DNA from 4 places in the Bradyrhizobium sp. Bra78 genome. Region 1 is predicted to be linked to each of the others. Evidence: predicted binding sites of a transcription regulator. Region 1 holds the regulator's gene; each other region holds the start of a gene.
The links. The regulator PhoB, encoded in region 1, activates phosphate uptake and scavenging genes when phosphate is short. The targets are predictions, from matches to a motif close to TGTCATNNANCTGTCAT.
Positions count from the first base shown of each region.

Region 2: OC450_RS01700 (phospholipase C) is a predicted target of PhoB. The motif match lies at 2,135-2,151, and genes of this name have one in related genera.
Region 3: ugpB (sn-glycerol-3-phosphate ABC transporter substrate-binding protein UgpB) is a predicted target of PhoB. The motif match lies at 2,028-2,044, and genes of this name have one in related genera.
Region 4: OC450_RS02940 (LTA synthase family protein) is a predicted target of PhoB. The motif match lies at 2,319-2,335, and genes of this name have one in related genera.

Region 1 covers NZ_JALJRE010000024.1:27,407-30,969, reverse strand. Annotated here, with positions in the region: gene OC450_RS33575 (aspartate aminotransferase family protein) at 1-195, opposite strand, end outside; gene OC450_RS33570 (GcrA family cell cycle regulator) at 651-1,163, shown strand; gene phoB (phosphate regulon transcriptional regulator PhoB) at 1,295-2,002, opposite strand; gene phoU (phosphate signaling complex protein PhoU) at 2,025-2,741, opposite strand; gene pstB (phosphate ABC transporter ATP-binding protein PstB) at 2,753-3,563, opposite strand, start outside.
Region 2 covers NZ_JALJRE010000001.1:355,501-359,063, reverse strand. Annotated here, with positions in the region: gene OC450_RS01705 (cytochrome-c peroxidase) at 1-351, opposite strand, end outside; gene OC450_RS01700 (phospholipase C) at 368-2,080, opposite strand; gene OC450_RS01695 (ABC transporter substrate-binding protein) at 2,228-3,019, opposite strand; gene OC450_RS01690 (efflux RND transporter periplasmic adaptor subunit) at 3,295-3,563, shown strand, end outside.
Region 3 covers NZ_JALJRE010000009.1:202,438-206,000, forward strand. Annotated here, with positions in the region: gene ugpA (sn-glycerol-3-phosphate ABC transporter permease UgpA) at 1-594, opposite strand, end outside; gene ugpB (sn-glycerol-3-phosphate ABC transporter substrate-binding protein UgpB) at 658-1,974, opposite strand; gene OC450_RS21255 (CaiB/BaiF CoA transferase family protein) at 2,359-3,563, opposite strand, start outside.
Region 4 covers NZ_JALJRE010000001.1:614,009-617,571, forward strand. Annotated here, with positions in the region: gene ilvC (ketol-acid reductoisomerase) at 1-346, shown strand, start outside; gene OC450_RS02930 (hypothetical protein) at 724-1,344, opposite strand; gene OC450_RS02935 (TetR/AcrR family transcriptional regulator) at 1,451-2,119, shown strand; gene OC450_RS02940 (LTA synthase family protein) at 2,424-3,563, shown strand, end outside.

The DNA.
Region 1 (3,563 bases):
CTTGGTCGCCTGCTCCTGCAACGCTGCGACCAGCGCGGGATGAGCATGACCGAGCGCATTCACGGCGACGCCCGAAGTGAAATCGAGATAGCGCTCGCCATTGGTCGCGATCAGCCAGCAGCCCTCGCCGCGCTCGAAGCCGAGGTCGGCCCTGGCGAAAACAGGGAGCAAATGCGGCGCGGCGCTGTTGGTCATGACGATCACTTGAATGTTGTGGACGGCCTGAATGTGCATTGCGCAACGCACCATTGACCGGTCCGGAAAACGAAACGTGCCGCCTTTTAAGGGCGGCACGCAGCACTATCTTATGCCTGGCAAGACGGGTGTCAATGCCGCCCGGAAAGCCTCGCGAAACGCAGAATCCGTAGTCTTGCGGTGCCGATTTTGCGGGTTTTTCACCACGGAACATGTGGAAGCGAGTCGGCGGACTCTTGCGCGGGAGTCACGCCATATTGTAGCGTTTGGATTGTCAGATACGACATCTCGTGCAGCGGTTCTGATCTCTAAGTCCTTATGTACCGGCGTAAACGTTCGGGCGTCATTGGCGCGCCCGGCGAGCCTTAAGGGATTCTGACGGCACGGGTTTTTAAGGCTTAGGCATTCGCTGCGAGGCCCCAGGATGGCTGGCGCGCAGCGAGGGAAAGGGTGCAATGACGGTTTTGACCTGGTCCGATGATCGCGTCGAGCAGCTGAAAAAGCTCTGGGAGGCCGGACTTTCGGCCAGCCAGATCGCGGCTGAGCTCGGCAATGTGACCCGCAATGCCGTGATCGGCAAAGTGCACAGGCTCGGCCTGTCGGGCCGCGCCAAGAGCCCATCTTCCGCAGCGCCCCGGCCGCGCAAGGCGCGTCCCGCGCAGCACATGATGCGGGTGACCCGTCCGATCTCGCGCGGCAACACCGCGCTGGCGCAGGCCTTCGAGGTCGAGGTGGAGGCTGAGCCGGTCACCTACGACAACGTGGTGCCGATGAGCCAGCGGCTGTCGCTGCTGGAGCTGAACGAGGCGACCTGCCACTGGCCGGTCGGCGATCCCTCGAGCCCGGACTTCTTCTTCTGCGGCGGCAAGGCCCTCTCCGGCCTGCCCTATTGCGCCCAGCACTCGCGCGTGGCGTATCAGCCCGCGGCGGATCGCCGGCGCGCACCGGCGAAGCCGGGGCCGCGCTGAAGCCCGGCTCCAAACGACATCGTCCCGGCCTAACTAGCTAGCGCGCAATTGCGCAGTAGGGACCGGAACGATCGAAAAATGGAAATGCGCGCCGCCCGGCGCGCTTTTTACTTGCCTGTTCGCGGCTGAACTTACGCCTGCTCCGCCTTCGCGAAACGGTCGTCCAGCGCATAGCCGGCGCCGCGGACGGTGCGGATCGGGTCCTGCTCGCGGCCGAGATTGAGCAGCTTGCGCAGGCGGCCGATATGCACGTCGACCGTGCGCTCGTCGATGTAGATGTCGCGGCCCCAGACGCTGTCGAGCAGCTGCTCGCGCGAGAACACCCGGCCCGGATGCTCCAGGAAGAACTCCAGGAGGCGATATTCGGTCGGGCCGAGATCGATCGGCCGGCCGGAGCGCGCCACGCGGCGCTTGTCGCGATCGAGCTCGATGTCGCCATAGGCGAGCACGGTGGCGAGCCGCTCCGGGCTTGCGCGCCGCAAGAGGCCCTTCACCCGCGCCAGCAGCTCCGGCACCGAAAACGGCTTGACGATGTAATCGTCGGCGCCGGTCGCAAGACCCCGCACCCGCTCGCTCTCCTCGCCGCGCGCGGTGAGCATGATGATCGGGAGCTGCTTGGTCTCGGGCCGGGTGCGCAGCCGTCGGCACAGCTCGATGCCGGACAGACCCGGCAGCATCCAGTCGAGCACGATGAGATCGGGGATGTGCTCCTTGAGCCGGGTGTCGGCGTCGTCGCCGCGCATCACCGTCTCGACGTCATAGCCGTCGCCTTCGAGGTTGTAGCGAAGAAGCTCGGTGAGAGCTTCCTCGTCCTCAACCACCATAATGCGTGCGCCCATGGTGTCGTCGCTCCTTGCGTGATCAGGTATTCGGAACCGTCGTGGCGAAGTTCGTCATGTCGCCCTTCGGCCGCTTGTCGGTGATCGCCTGGCCCTCGATCATGTAGAACACGGTCTCGGCGATATTGGTGGCGTGGTCGCCGATGCGCTCGATATTCTTGGCGCAGAACATCAAATGGATGCAGAACGAGATGTTGCGCGGATCCTCCATCATGTAGGTGAGAAGCTCGCGGAACAGCGAGGTGCAGATGGCATCGACTTCCTCGTCGCCCTTCCACACCGCCATCGCCGCCGGCAGATCGTGCGCGGCATAGGCGTCCAGCACCGACTTGACCTGCTGCTGCACGAGGTCGGTCATGTGCTCGAGGCCGCGGAACAGCTTGAGCGGATGAAAATCCGTTTCCAGCGCCGCGACGCGCTTACCCATGTTCTTGGCGAGGTCGCCGATACGCTCCAGATCGGTCGCGACGCGCATGGCGCCGACGATCTCGCGCAGATCGACCGCCATTGGCTGGCGGCGCGCAATGGTGAGGACGGCGCGCTCCTCGATCTTCTTCTGGAGCGCGTCGAGCTCGACGTCGATGGCGACGACGCGCTGGCCGAGCGCGACGTCGCGGCGGATCAGCGCATCGACGGAATCGACGATCATGCGCTCTGCGATTCCGCCCATCTCGGCGACCAGGCGAGTGAGCTCCTGGAGGTCGGTGTCGAAGGCCTTTGCGGTATGTTCGGAACCCATGTCCTGTCTCCTCAGCCGAACCGGCCGGTGATGTAGTCCTGCGTGCGCCGATCGGTCGGCGACGTGAATATCTTGCTGGTCTCGTCGAACTCGATCAACTCGCCGAGATACATGAAGGCGGTCTTGTCGGAGACGCGCGCCGCCTGCTGCATGTTGTGGGTGACGATCGCGATCGTGTAGTTCTCGGACAGCTCCTGGATCAGCTCCTCGACCTTGGCGGTCGAGATCGGATCGAGCGCCGAGCAGGGCTCGTCGAACAGGATCACTTCGGGCCGCACCGCGACCGTGCGGGCGATGCAGAGGCGCTGCTGCTGGCCGCCGGACAGCGACAGGCCCGACGCGTTGAGCTTGTCCTTGACCTCGTTCCAGAGCGCGCCGCCGCGCAGCGCCTTCTCGACCCGGCCGTCCATCTCGGACTTCGGGATTTTCTCGTAAAGACGGATGCCGAAAGCGATGTTCTCGTAGATCGTCATCGGGAACGGCGTCGGCTTCTGGAACACCATGCCGACGCGGGCGCGCAGCAGATTGAGGTCGAGCTTGCCGTCGAGGATGTTGGTCTGGTCGAGCATCACCTGACCGGTCGCGCGCTGGCCCGGATAGAGGTCGTACATCCGGTTGAAGATGCGCAGCAGGGTCGACTTGCCGCAGCCCGACGGGCCGATGAACGCCGTGACGCGGTTGGTGCCGAGCGTCAGGTTGATGTTCTTCAGCGCGTGGTGCTCGCCGTAATAGAAATTGAGGTTGCGCACCGTCACCTTGGGGGGAGCCTCGGGCAATGCTGCCGTCTGGGGCAGGCCACCGGCCGCGCTCATCGACGATACT
Region 2 (3,563 bases), on a different contig from region 1:
ATGGCGATCGAGATAGGTCAACGACGGCACCGCGCGCGCGCCCTGCCGCGACAGGGCCGCGCCGCCGAGCATGACTGGTCCGTCATTGGGCGGACCGTAGGCGTGATCCGGGCTGTGGCAGGAGGCGCATGACAGCGCGCCTGACGAGGACAGCGAGGCGTCGTAGAAGATCTCCTTGCCAAGCTGTGCCATCGCCGACAACGGCGCGACCGGCGGGCGCATGAGGCGGACCGGGTTGGGATTCGCGCCGGCAGGAATCGCCTCCGCGAATCCTTGCGTCTCGACAGCAAAGACGGCGCCGGCCAGACAGAGCAGGCCGGCGCCGAGAAGCCACATGGTGCGGCTGTTCATAAAGCGTCCCGTTGGACTAGTAATGATGGTGCTCGTCTGGCGGGCTGGTGATCACCGTGCCCGAGGTCGGGTCGAGGAACAGCGCATCCGTCCGGAGGTCATGGCTGTGATCATGATCGAAGTCGAACAGGTCCACGATCGAGCCAGAGCTGGCGTCGAACGAGCCGCCGCCGAGACGCTGGCCATGCAGCCAATTGTCCTCGATGAACCGCACCACGGAGGCCTGGGAGATGTAGGTGTGGCTGACGAAATTCGACCTCGCATAGGGCGAGACCACGATGAAGGGAATGCGCGTACCCGGACCGCAGCGGCCGTTCACCGGTTTGCCGCCAAGGCCCTTCGGTGCCGGCTGCTTCTGCGCACCCAGGCCGCACAGGCCCGGACCGTTGACCTGATCGGCCGTCGGGTCGTAGGACGCGCTCTTCGGCGCGACGTATTGATGGTCGTACCAGCCGTCGGAATCGTCATAAGTGATGATGACCGCGGTCTCGCGCCATTCCGGCTGCCTCTGCAGGAAATTGATCAGTTCGACATTGCCGACCTGCTCGTCGAGCGGATCGGAGTTGCCGGCATGACCGTCCTGGAAGGCCGGCATCTTGATGTATGACACGGCCGGGAAATTGCCGGCCTTCACCGCAGCGTAGAAGTCCTCGAGATCGTAGCCGTGGTTGGCCGGATCGACGTTGCCGTTGAAGTCATGGGTGTGGCCGATCGCACGCACGGAGCTTGGCCGCGCATGGTTCGGATTGGCGGTCGACTTGTAGTACTGGAACCAGGCGTGGTGCGGAATGTAGTCGACGATGCTGCCGTTGACGTTGCTGGAGAACGTGCTTCGGCCGCAACCGGTGGTGCCATTGGCGTTCTTGAGCGTCAGGTCGAAGCCGCCCATGAAGCTGCCCCAGCTGATGTGCTCGGCATTGAGCAGGTCGCCGATGTTCTTGCCGTCCATCAGGATCGTGCTGGTCTTGCTCGAGCAGGGATCGTTGCCCGGATCGGTGTCGCCGATCAGCGTCAGGCCGCCCTGGCCGTCGGCGATCGACGCTGACGTGCCGACGATGTTCTGCACGCCGTTGGTCTGACCGGAGATCACTTCGAGCATGCCCGGCGTCGACGGGCCGAAGGTGTCGGTCCAGGCATTGTCGCTCATCGAGAAGTGCTGGGCGTAGTTCCAGAGGGCGGTGATGGTGTTGCCGTCGAAATAGCCCATCACCTGGCCGTTGGTGCCGAAGGCGCCGGCGCCGCCGGCGGTGCCGCGACCGGTGAATTTCGGGAATAGGTCTTCCTTGCCGTTGTCCACGGCCTGCTGCTCGGGCGTGTAGGAATGGTTCTGCGAGCGCGTATTGGCCTGGGTGCGGTCGAGGCGGAACGGATCCGTCGCGGCGGTGCCGTTGGCCGGGCTGTTGTTGGGGTTGTTGACCAGCAGGTTCGCCGTGACGAGGTTGTTGACCTTCGGCGTATGCGGCTTCGGCGCGAAGGGAATCGAACCGGACGGATTGGCCGCGTTCGGATAGGTCGCGAAGTAGTGGTCGAACGAGCGGTTCTCGTTGAAGATGATCACGAGATGCTTGATCGGCGTCTCGGTGTGGATGCCATGTGGATGGCGATGATGATCCTGGTCATGATCATGATCCCGGTCCCGACCGAAATCGCCCGCGAGCACCGGCATGGCGCACGCGAGTGCAGTCGCGGCCGCGAAAATCGCGGCCGTCGTCAGAAATCTGGATTTCATTGTTGTGTTGCCCCGAAAGATTGACACCGACCCTCGGGACGTTAATGGCGCGCGATGACAGAGCTGTGTCAGTTTGACGCAAGAGACACTTTGCGCAGTTGTTCAGACATTTTTTTCGATATGGGCGCTTTACCCGAGGCTGCTGCCCTACTCGATGCGGATCGGCGCGTCCTTCAGGCCGTTATTGTCATAGGCCTTGCGCAAGGTGCCGTTCGTCGTCGCCTCGTTCATGAACCTGGTGACGAAGCTCAGCGCCTGCGGATGGCCGAGCGGCACGGCGACGGCCGTCACCGTCTTCTTGAACGTCTCGTCCAGCACCCGTGTGCCGGGAATCTTCTGCGCCATCTTGTTGAGCTGGTCGCGCGACAGGGCGAAGGCATCGATCTCGCCGCTCTTCAGGAGACCGAAGATCTCGTCATAGGTCTGATAGCCCGTAACTTTCGCATTCTTCAAATGCGCGATCGCGCCACGCATGGTGGTGGTGGCGTTGACGGCCGCGACCTTGATGCCCGCCTGGTCGAGCGTGGCAAAGTTGGTAACGCTCGAACCGGCCTTGACGATGTAGGTGGCGTCCGCAACCTCGTAGACCGGGCCAAACATCATCATGGTCTCGCGCTCGGGATCCTTGGGGAGCCAGGTGACGTCCCAGGTCCCCTTCGACGCCGCATCGGTGATCTGACCGGAATTCTGGTGCACGACATATTCGACGGCGACGCCGAGCTGGGCCGCCATCTCCCGGCCGAGATCGACGGGGACGCCGGCATAGCCGGCTTCGGTCTTGGTCGACCAGAACGCTCCGCCCGCCGGGCTGATCGCAATCGCGACCCGGAGCCTGCCGGTCGGCGCGATCTCCTCCTTCAAACCGTCCGCTAGCGCAGGCATGGCGACCAACGCTGCGAGAACGAGGCCGGCGAGAGCCGACGGGAGCGACCTTGGCATGCCATAATCTCCTGACCTTTTCTTCTTCGTTTCTTCTGAGTCTCTTCTTTTTCTTCTCTTCTTCGTCCCGACCGCGCCGCGCGCCGTCGCTCGGCCTTTGACACAATTCTGGTCGATCGTGCGCACGATGAAAAGCGGTTTGTCGTGACAAAACTGTCAAAGGCCACAGCGCTGTTTGCAGTGCAAGGCCGCTGACCGCCATGGCTATGGTGTTCCACGGCAGGACATTTGTTGATAGCCTGCCGCACCGACAGACAATAATCGGGGGCCACCGAATGACCTGCGCGAATCCCGCATCTCCCGCACGGCGCAACGGAGCGTGGAGAGGTGTCGGGCGGGCGCTCGCCGCCGCGATGGCCTTGGCGGCGCTTGCCGGCTGCGAGGAGAAGAACAGCTTCGTGGCCCCGCCACCGCCCAAGGTGGACGTCGCAACGCCGGTGCAACGCCCGGTGACGCGCTATGTCGAGGCCACCGGCAACACCGCGCCGATCAAGAGCGTCGATCTCGTCGCGCGCGTGCAGGGCTTCCTGCAATCGATCGACTA
Region 3 (3,563 bases), on a different contig from region 1:
GGGCCTCGCCCCGTCGATCGCGGCCGCCTCGATCACGCTCTTCGGGATCGACTGCAGGCCGGCGAGGAAGAACAGGAAATTGTAGCTGATCTGGTTCCAGACCGCGACGATGACGATCAGGATCATCGCATGGTTGCCGTTGAGCACAGGATTCCAGTCGATGCCGTTGCGCTGGAGCGCGCGCGCGATCATGCCGAGCCCCGGCTGGAACATGAAGATGAACAGCACGCTCGCCACGGCAGGGGCGACGGCATAGGGGATGATCAGGAAGGTGCGATAGATCTGCACGCCCGCGATGTTGCGGTTCGCCATGACGGCGAGCAGGAGTCCGATGGCGAGCGAGAAGAACACCACGAGCAGCGAGAAGAAGAAGGTGGTGCCGATCGCGTGATAATATTCGGGCGTCTTCAGCAGGGTGACGTAATTCTCGAACCAGACGAACTCGGTCGAGAGCCCGAAGGCATCCTGCACCAGGAAGGATTGCCAGAGCGCCTGCGCCGCCGGCCAGTAAAAGAAGATCAGGGAGATCGCAAGCTGCGGAAATACCAGGAGGCAGGCGAGGAGCCTGCCTGAGAAGATCGCCCGGTTCTCCATGAAGCCCCCGCCTCAATTGTGTGATCGTGGCTGCGGCCCGTCCGCAGCCACGATGTGACGACGCTACTTGGTCGCGGTGCGCTCGAACTGACGCAGCATCTGGTTGCCGCGCGAGACCGCGGCATCGAGCGCCTCCTTGGCCGACTTCTTGCCGGCGAGCGCTGCCTCGATTTCTTCGGACCAGACGTCGCGCATCTGCACCATTCCGCCGAAGCGCAGGCCGCGGGAGTTGTCCGTCGGCGGCTTGTTGGTCAGTTCCTTCAGCGGCACTTCGAGAATCGGATTCTTCTCATAGAAGCCCGACGCCTTGGTCTTGTCGTAAGCCGCCTTGGTGATCGGCAGATAGCCGGAGACCTCGTGCAGGTAGACCTGGCGGTCCGTGTCGGACAGGAAGGTGAAGAACTTCGCGATGCCCTTGTACTCTTCCTTGGACTTGCCGCCCATGACCCACAGTGAAGCGCCGCCGATGATGGAGTTCTGCGGCGCGTCCTTGGCGTCCGGGAAATAGGGCATCGGAACCGCCGTATAGTTGAACTTCGCGTTCGCCTTGACGTTCGGATAGAAGGCCGAGGACGTCATGTAGAGCGCGCATTCGCCGGAGGTGAAACGACCTTCGCCGGTGTTGGTGCGACCCGAATAGTCGTAGCTCTTGTCCTTTTGCAGCTCGACGAGATTTTCCAGAAGCTTGGTCTCGAGCGGATTGTTGAATTCCAGCACGGTGTCGAAGCCGTCGAGCCCGTTGGCCTTCGTGCCGATCGGGATATTGTGCCAGGCCGAGAACTGCTCGATGAAGCCCCAGGTGACCCAGGACGACGAGAAGCCGCAGGTCGGGCTCGTCGCATGCAGCTTCTTGGCATCCGCGAACACCTCGGGCCAGGTCTTCGGCGGCGCGTCGATGCCGGCCTTCTTCAGGGCGTCGAGGTTGGCCCACATGACCATGCTCGACGAGTTGAACGGGAACGAGAGCATCTCGCCCTTCGCGGTCGAGTAGTAGCCGGTGATTGCCGGCAGGTAGGACTGCGGATCGAACTTCTCGCCCTGCTCCTTCATGAGATCCGAGACGGGCTTGATGGCGCCCTTGGCGGCCATCATGGTCGCGGTGCCGACCTCGAACACCTGCATGATGCCCGGTGCGTTGCCGGCGCGGAACGCCGCGATGCCGGCGTTCAACGTGTCGGCATAGCTGCCCTTGAAGGTCGGGACGATCTTGTAGTCGCCCTGAGACGCGTTGAAATCGTTGGCAAGCTTGACCACGACGTCGTTGTTCGGGCCGGTCATCGCGTGCCACCACTGGATTTCGGTCACGGCCCACGCGGGCGAAGCGCCCGAACCAACCATGGCTGCAACAGCGGCAGCCGCTCCAAAGCGTCGAAGAGCCATCAAGTAAACCTCCCTTGGGTCGTCAAAATGATCGCTTGCGCTAGCAGCGCCATATGACGTTCACATGACTGTGTAAGCGGCCGAAACGAAAGCGGCAAGCGCTGGAAAAGGGAAGCCGTCAAATAGGCGAATGCCGAGCGTGCAGCCGCCTCCGTTCGCGGTGCACATGCGCGCCCGCGCCGCAGTGCGGCATTGGATCTGTGAGGCTGACGAACAGGCCGCGGGTTCAAAACCTCTCCCGCTTGCGGGAGAGGTCGCGCGTAGCACGGGTGAGTGTTCTCTCCTCCGGGGGATTGTCCCATTGCGGAGACACCCTCTCCCCAACACTCCCCCGTAAGCGGAGGAGGGAGCGCACTTGCGCTGCCGCTCGATCTTCGTCCTATCTCAGCGCTTGCGCTCGGGGCCGCAGACGGTGCCCTTCTCGACCATCGCGTCGATCTCCGCCTTGGAGTAGCCGAACTCGCCCAGCACTTCCTGGGAGTGCTGGCTGAATTTCGGCGGCAGGCGGCGCAGGCTCGGCTTGCTGCGATCGAGCCGGATCGGCGAGGCGACACCCTTGTACCAGTCCTTCTCGATGATGTCGCCGCGATGGATCGTGTGCGGGTTCGTCAACGCCTGGTCGATCTTCTGCACAGGGCCCGCCGGCAGGCCCGCGGCAAGCAGGCGATTGCACAGCGGCTCGGCCTCGTGCTGGCTGAACACGGCGGCAAGCTCGGTCCGCAGCGCCTCGCGATTGGCGATGCGGTCCTTGTTGCGGGCGAAGCGCGGATCGGTGCCGAGCTCGGGCTTGCCGATCTCCTTGGCGAGCTTGCGGAAGGTGCCGTCATTGCCGACGCCGATGAAGATGTCGTCGGTCTTGGTCGGGAAGATCGCGTAGGGCACGAGGTTGGGATGCTCGTTGCCGGTGAGCGACGGCGGCTTGCCATGCATGAAATAGTTCGCAGTGTGCGGATGCATGATGGCAAGGCCGGTCTCGTACAGCGTCGTCTCCAGGAACTGCCCCTGGCCCGAGCGCTGCCGCTCCGACAGTGCCATCAGGATGCCGATCGCCGCATACAGCCCGGTGGTGATGTCGACCAGCGGCACGCCGATCCGCATCGGCCCGCTCTCGGGCGAGCCGGTTGCAGCGATCATGCCGGTCATGGCCTGGATGATGGCGTCATAGCCGGGATTGCCGCCGCGCGGCCCGTCGGCGCCGAAGCCGCAGATCCGGCAATGCACGAGGCGCGGGAATTTTTCGCGCAGCACCTCGCTGCCGATGCCCCATTTCTCCAGCGTGCCCGGCTTGAAATTCTCGATCAGGACGTCGGCCGTCTCCAGCATCTTGAGCAGAACAGTTCGGCCGCCTTCGGAGGCGAGGTCGAGGCCGATCGAGCGCTTGTTGCGGTTGATGCCGACGAAATAGGCCGCGTCCTCCTCGTGGAAGGGCGGGCCCCAGTCGCGCACCTCGTCGCCGGCGGGCGGCTCGACCTTGATCACGTCGGCGCCATGGTCGGCGAGAATCTGGGTGCAATAGGGGCCGCCGAGCACGCGCGTGAGATCGATGACGCGCAGTCCACTCATTGCGCCTGGTGCGGCTCCAGAACTGG
Region 4 (3,563 bases), on a different contig from region 1:
CTTCGAGTGCCTGCACGAAGTGAAGCTGATCGTCGACCTGATCTATGAAGGCGGCATCGCCAACATGAACTACTCGATCTCCAACACCGCCGAGTACGGCGAGTACGTTACCGGTCCGCGCATCGTCACCGACGAGACCAAGAAGGAGATGAAGCGCGTGCTCAACGACATCCAGTCCGGCAAGTTCGCCCGCGACTGGATGCTCGAGAACAAGGTCAACCAGACCTCGTTCAAGGCGACCCGCGCCAAGCTCGCCGAGCATCCGATCGAGGAAGTCGGCGCCAAGCTTCGCGACATGATGCCCTGGATCAAGAAGGGCGCGCTGGTCGACAAGAGCAAGAACTAAGTCGTCGTCGTCGCGACGCGAGAGCACAAGCTTCGCTCGCCAAACCAATTCTTAAACCTTCGCGACTATATCTGAGCGAGATCGCAAACCGTGGTCTCGCTCTTTTCATCTCGCGCGAAGCACTGCTGCTTCATTCAAATTCTTCGCGAGTAGAAGCGCCCTCTGAGCGCGAAGAAATGACGCTTAAATCACATTCTTGGTCTGGCGTCGTTTCTCGGTCCTTCTCGTAAGATTCCAAGCGCCAAAACACCAGCGTCTTCAGAGCCGAAGACTCGGCTCTTCATCTGCTCTCTCATCGCGCGACAATCTCGCCGCGTGCCGCTTGCGTGCGACTTCATCTTAAGAAGCGAGGTCAGCTGCGGCGTCTTGCGCGAGCATTATTGCGCGTCAGCAGTCTGCCGGGCGGGGCTCGCGGCCATCGCGATCAGCCGCAACGCCATCACCGCGAGGAGCGGAATGAGAAATGCGGCGTAGAGCGGCATCGCCGGCACGCGCTTGCCGAACGACACCATGAACTGGACCCAGAGATAGTATCCGCCTGCTAGGTGCAGCGCGCGCCAAGCGCGCGGCCCGAGCAGCGCGGCGGTGCGGTCGAACGAGGTCGCGCTCATGGCGATGATGACGGCATAGCCGATGCCGCCGAAGATGTAGGAGGCCGCCGAGGTGGTCTCGGCAAAGCCGGCCGGATCCATCTCGGCGAACGCGACGATCGCGCCTGCGTGGATGGCGTGGGAGGCGGCGAAGCTCAAGCCCAGATAGCGCCGGTTGCGTCGCTGCCAGCGCGTCCAGCTGTTGGGCCACAGCCGCGCCAGTGCCGCGGCACTGAAGGCGAGGCAGAACAGCAGCAGCGAGCTTCGTGCCGTGAAGCGGATCACCATCCGCACGCCCTCGACCTCGAACTGCCGCATCGAGGCGATCCACAGGCTCAGGACGATCAGGCTCAAGCAGAAAGCGGCGAGCAGCCGCCAGCCTTCAAACCAGCTTTGGCGTTGTGTCATGGTGGTCTCCTCCATTATGTAATCATCGATTACATTTGGGGAGGGGGTGACCGTCAATGGTGTAATCGCTGCTTACATTCACGTTCGGGTGATGCTAGAACGCGGCATGCCCGCTCGACCGCCGTCCAAGCCGCGTGCTCGCCGCACCAATCTCCCCGAACCCCGGCCCTATCACCATGGCGACCTCCGCCGCGCGCTGATCGATGCTGCGCTGCAACTGGCTGCGGAGGGTGCGGAAGTCTCGGTGCGCGAGGCCGCACGACGGGCCGCGGTGTCGCCGGGGGCGCCGTTCCGGCACTTTCCGAACCGCGATGCCTTGATGGCGGCGGCGGCCGAGGAGGCGCAGCGGCGCTTTCGAGCCGAGATCGAGGTGGCGCTGGATCAGGCACCGACCGCCGCTCCGCTCGGCCGCTTCCGCGCCTTCGGCCTTGCCTACCTGCGCTGGGCGATGCGCAATCCCGCGCATTTCGAGATCATCTCCACCGGGCGCTATTTCGCCCATGGCAGCTCGGCGGAGCTGACGCGCGACAATGCCGAGTTGATCGCTCTGACCGAGCAGATCCTGGCCGATGCGGCGAAGCAGGGCCTGTTGCGATCGGCCGACCTCAAGAGCATCCAGGTCGCCGGCCGCGCCATGGTCTACGGCTTTGCCCGGATGAACCTCGACGGCCACCTTCCGCGGTGGGGCGTGGAGGAGGGCGAGATCGACCAGATGGCGGAAGGGGTGATCGACCTGTTCATCGCCGGGATCGCCAGGCCGGCGCACGGCGCCTGATCCTGCCCGACCCTCATGGTGAGGAGGCGCGTAGCGCCGTCTCGAACCATGCAGGCCCAACTCGGGCCTCGCCCTTCGAGACGCCTGCGTCGCAGGCTCCTGAGGGTGAGGGATGGAGTTGGCCACGCGGCCGTTCGCCGTCCACTAACATTAAGCGAAGATCGGCCCGTGACGCGCGTTGCTTGTCCGTGACCGTTCAATTACAGTTTTATGACACGGTGCAGGCCTCCGGCTGCGCCGAACGCCGCAGGCCGGCCAGACGGCTGGGTATTCATCGCGCCGGACCAGAAGTTGCGTGTCGTCGATGGCGTCCGCGCCCAGTCCAGGTCCCTTTGGCACGACCGCCGTGCTGGCGAGCGTCGCCGCGCTCGGCATGTGGCGGCTGCTCGCGGTCGCGGCGCCCCATCTGGCGGCGCTCGCGCTGATGTACGAGACCGAGACCGATTTCGGCTCGCGCCTCTCCTTCGCGCTGGCCTGGGGCATCCTCAACTTCTTCTGGATCACGCTGCTGCGGCGGCCGGCGCTGTCGGGTGCGCTGTCGCTGACCATGGTCGTGGTGCTGGTGCTGCTGTCGCGGCTCAAGCACGACGTCGTGCAGATGACGGTCAACTTCATCGACCTGATGATGATCGACCGCGACACGGTGGCATTCCTGTTCACGATCTTCCCGAATTTGCGCTGGTCGGTGATCCTGGCCGGCCTCGTCACGCTGCCGCTGATGTATGCGCTGTGGTGGCTCGACCCGTTCCGCATCCGCCGCCTGCCGGCGCTCGCCTGCAAGCTCGCTTGTCTTGCCGCGCTGGTCGGCTATTCGCTCTATCGTCCGGACGAGGCCTGGCGCGGCTATTACGACGACGGCTATCTCTCGAAATTCTTCCGCTCCGGCGTCAGCGCGGTCTCCGACTTTGCGCAATACGGCTTCATGGAGTCGGCCGCTTCGACCAGCGAGCGGCTCAATGTGCCGCTGGTCGATGCCTGCCATCCAGCGGGCCGGCGACCGAACATCATCATGGTCCATGATGAATCGAGCTTCGACATCCGCGCGGCCCAAGGCATCAAGGTGCCGCCGGGCTATGGCAGCCATTTCAAGTCCTGGGACGGCAAGGAGCGTACGTTCCTGGCCGAAAGCAATGGCGGGCCGAGCTGGTTCACCGAATACAACGTGCTCGCGGGCCTTTCCTCGCGCTCGTTCGGCCGCTTCGCATATTTCGTGACGCGCATCGCCTCAAACCGCGTCGAGCGCGGCCTGCCGCTGGCGCTGCGCCGCTGCGGCTACGATACCCTATCGCTCTATCCCGCCTATGGCGGCTTCATGGGCGCGCGCAGCTTTCAGATGACGACCGGCGTCGAACGCTTCCTCGACTCGAAGGATCTCGGCGCCAAGGATGTCGAGCCGGACTCTTTCTTCTATGACAAGGCGCTCCGGCTGATGGGCGAGCGGAGG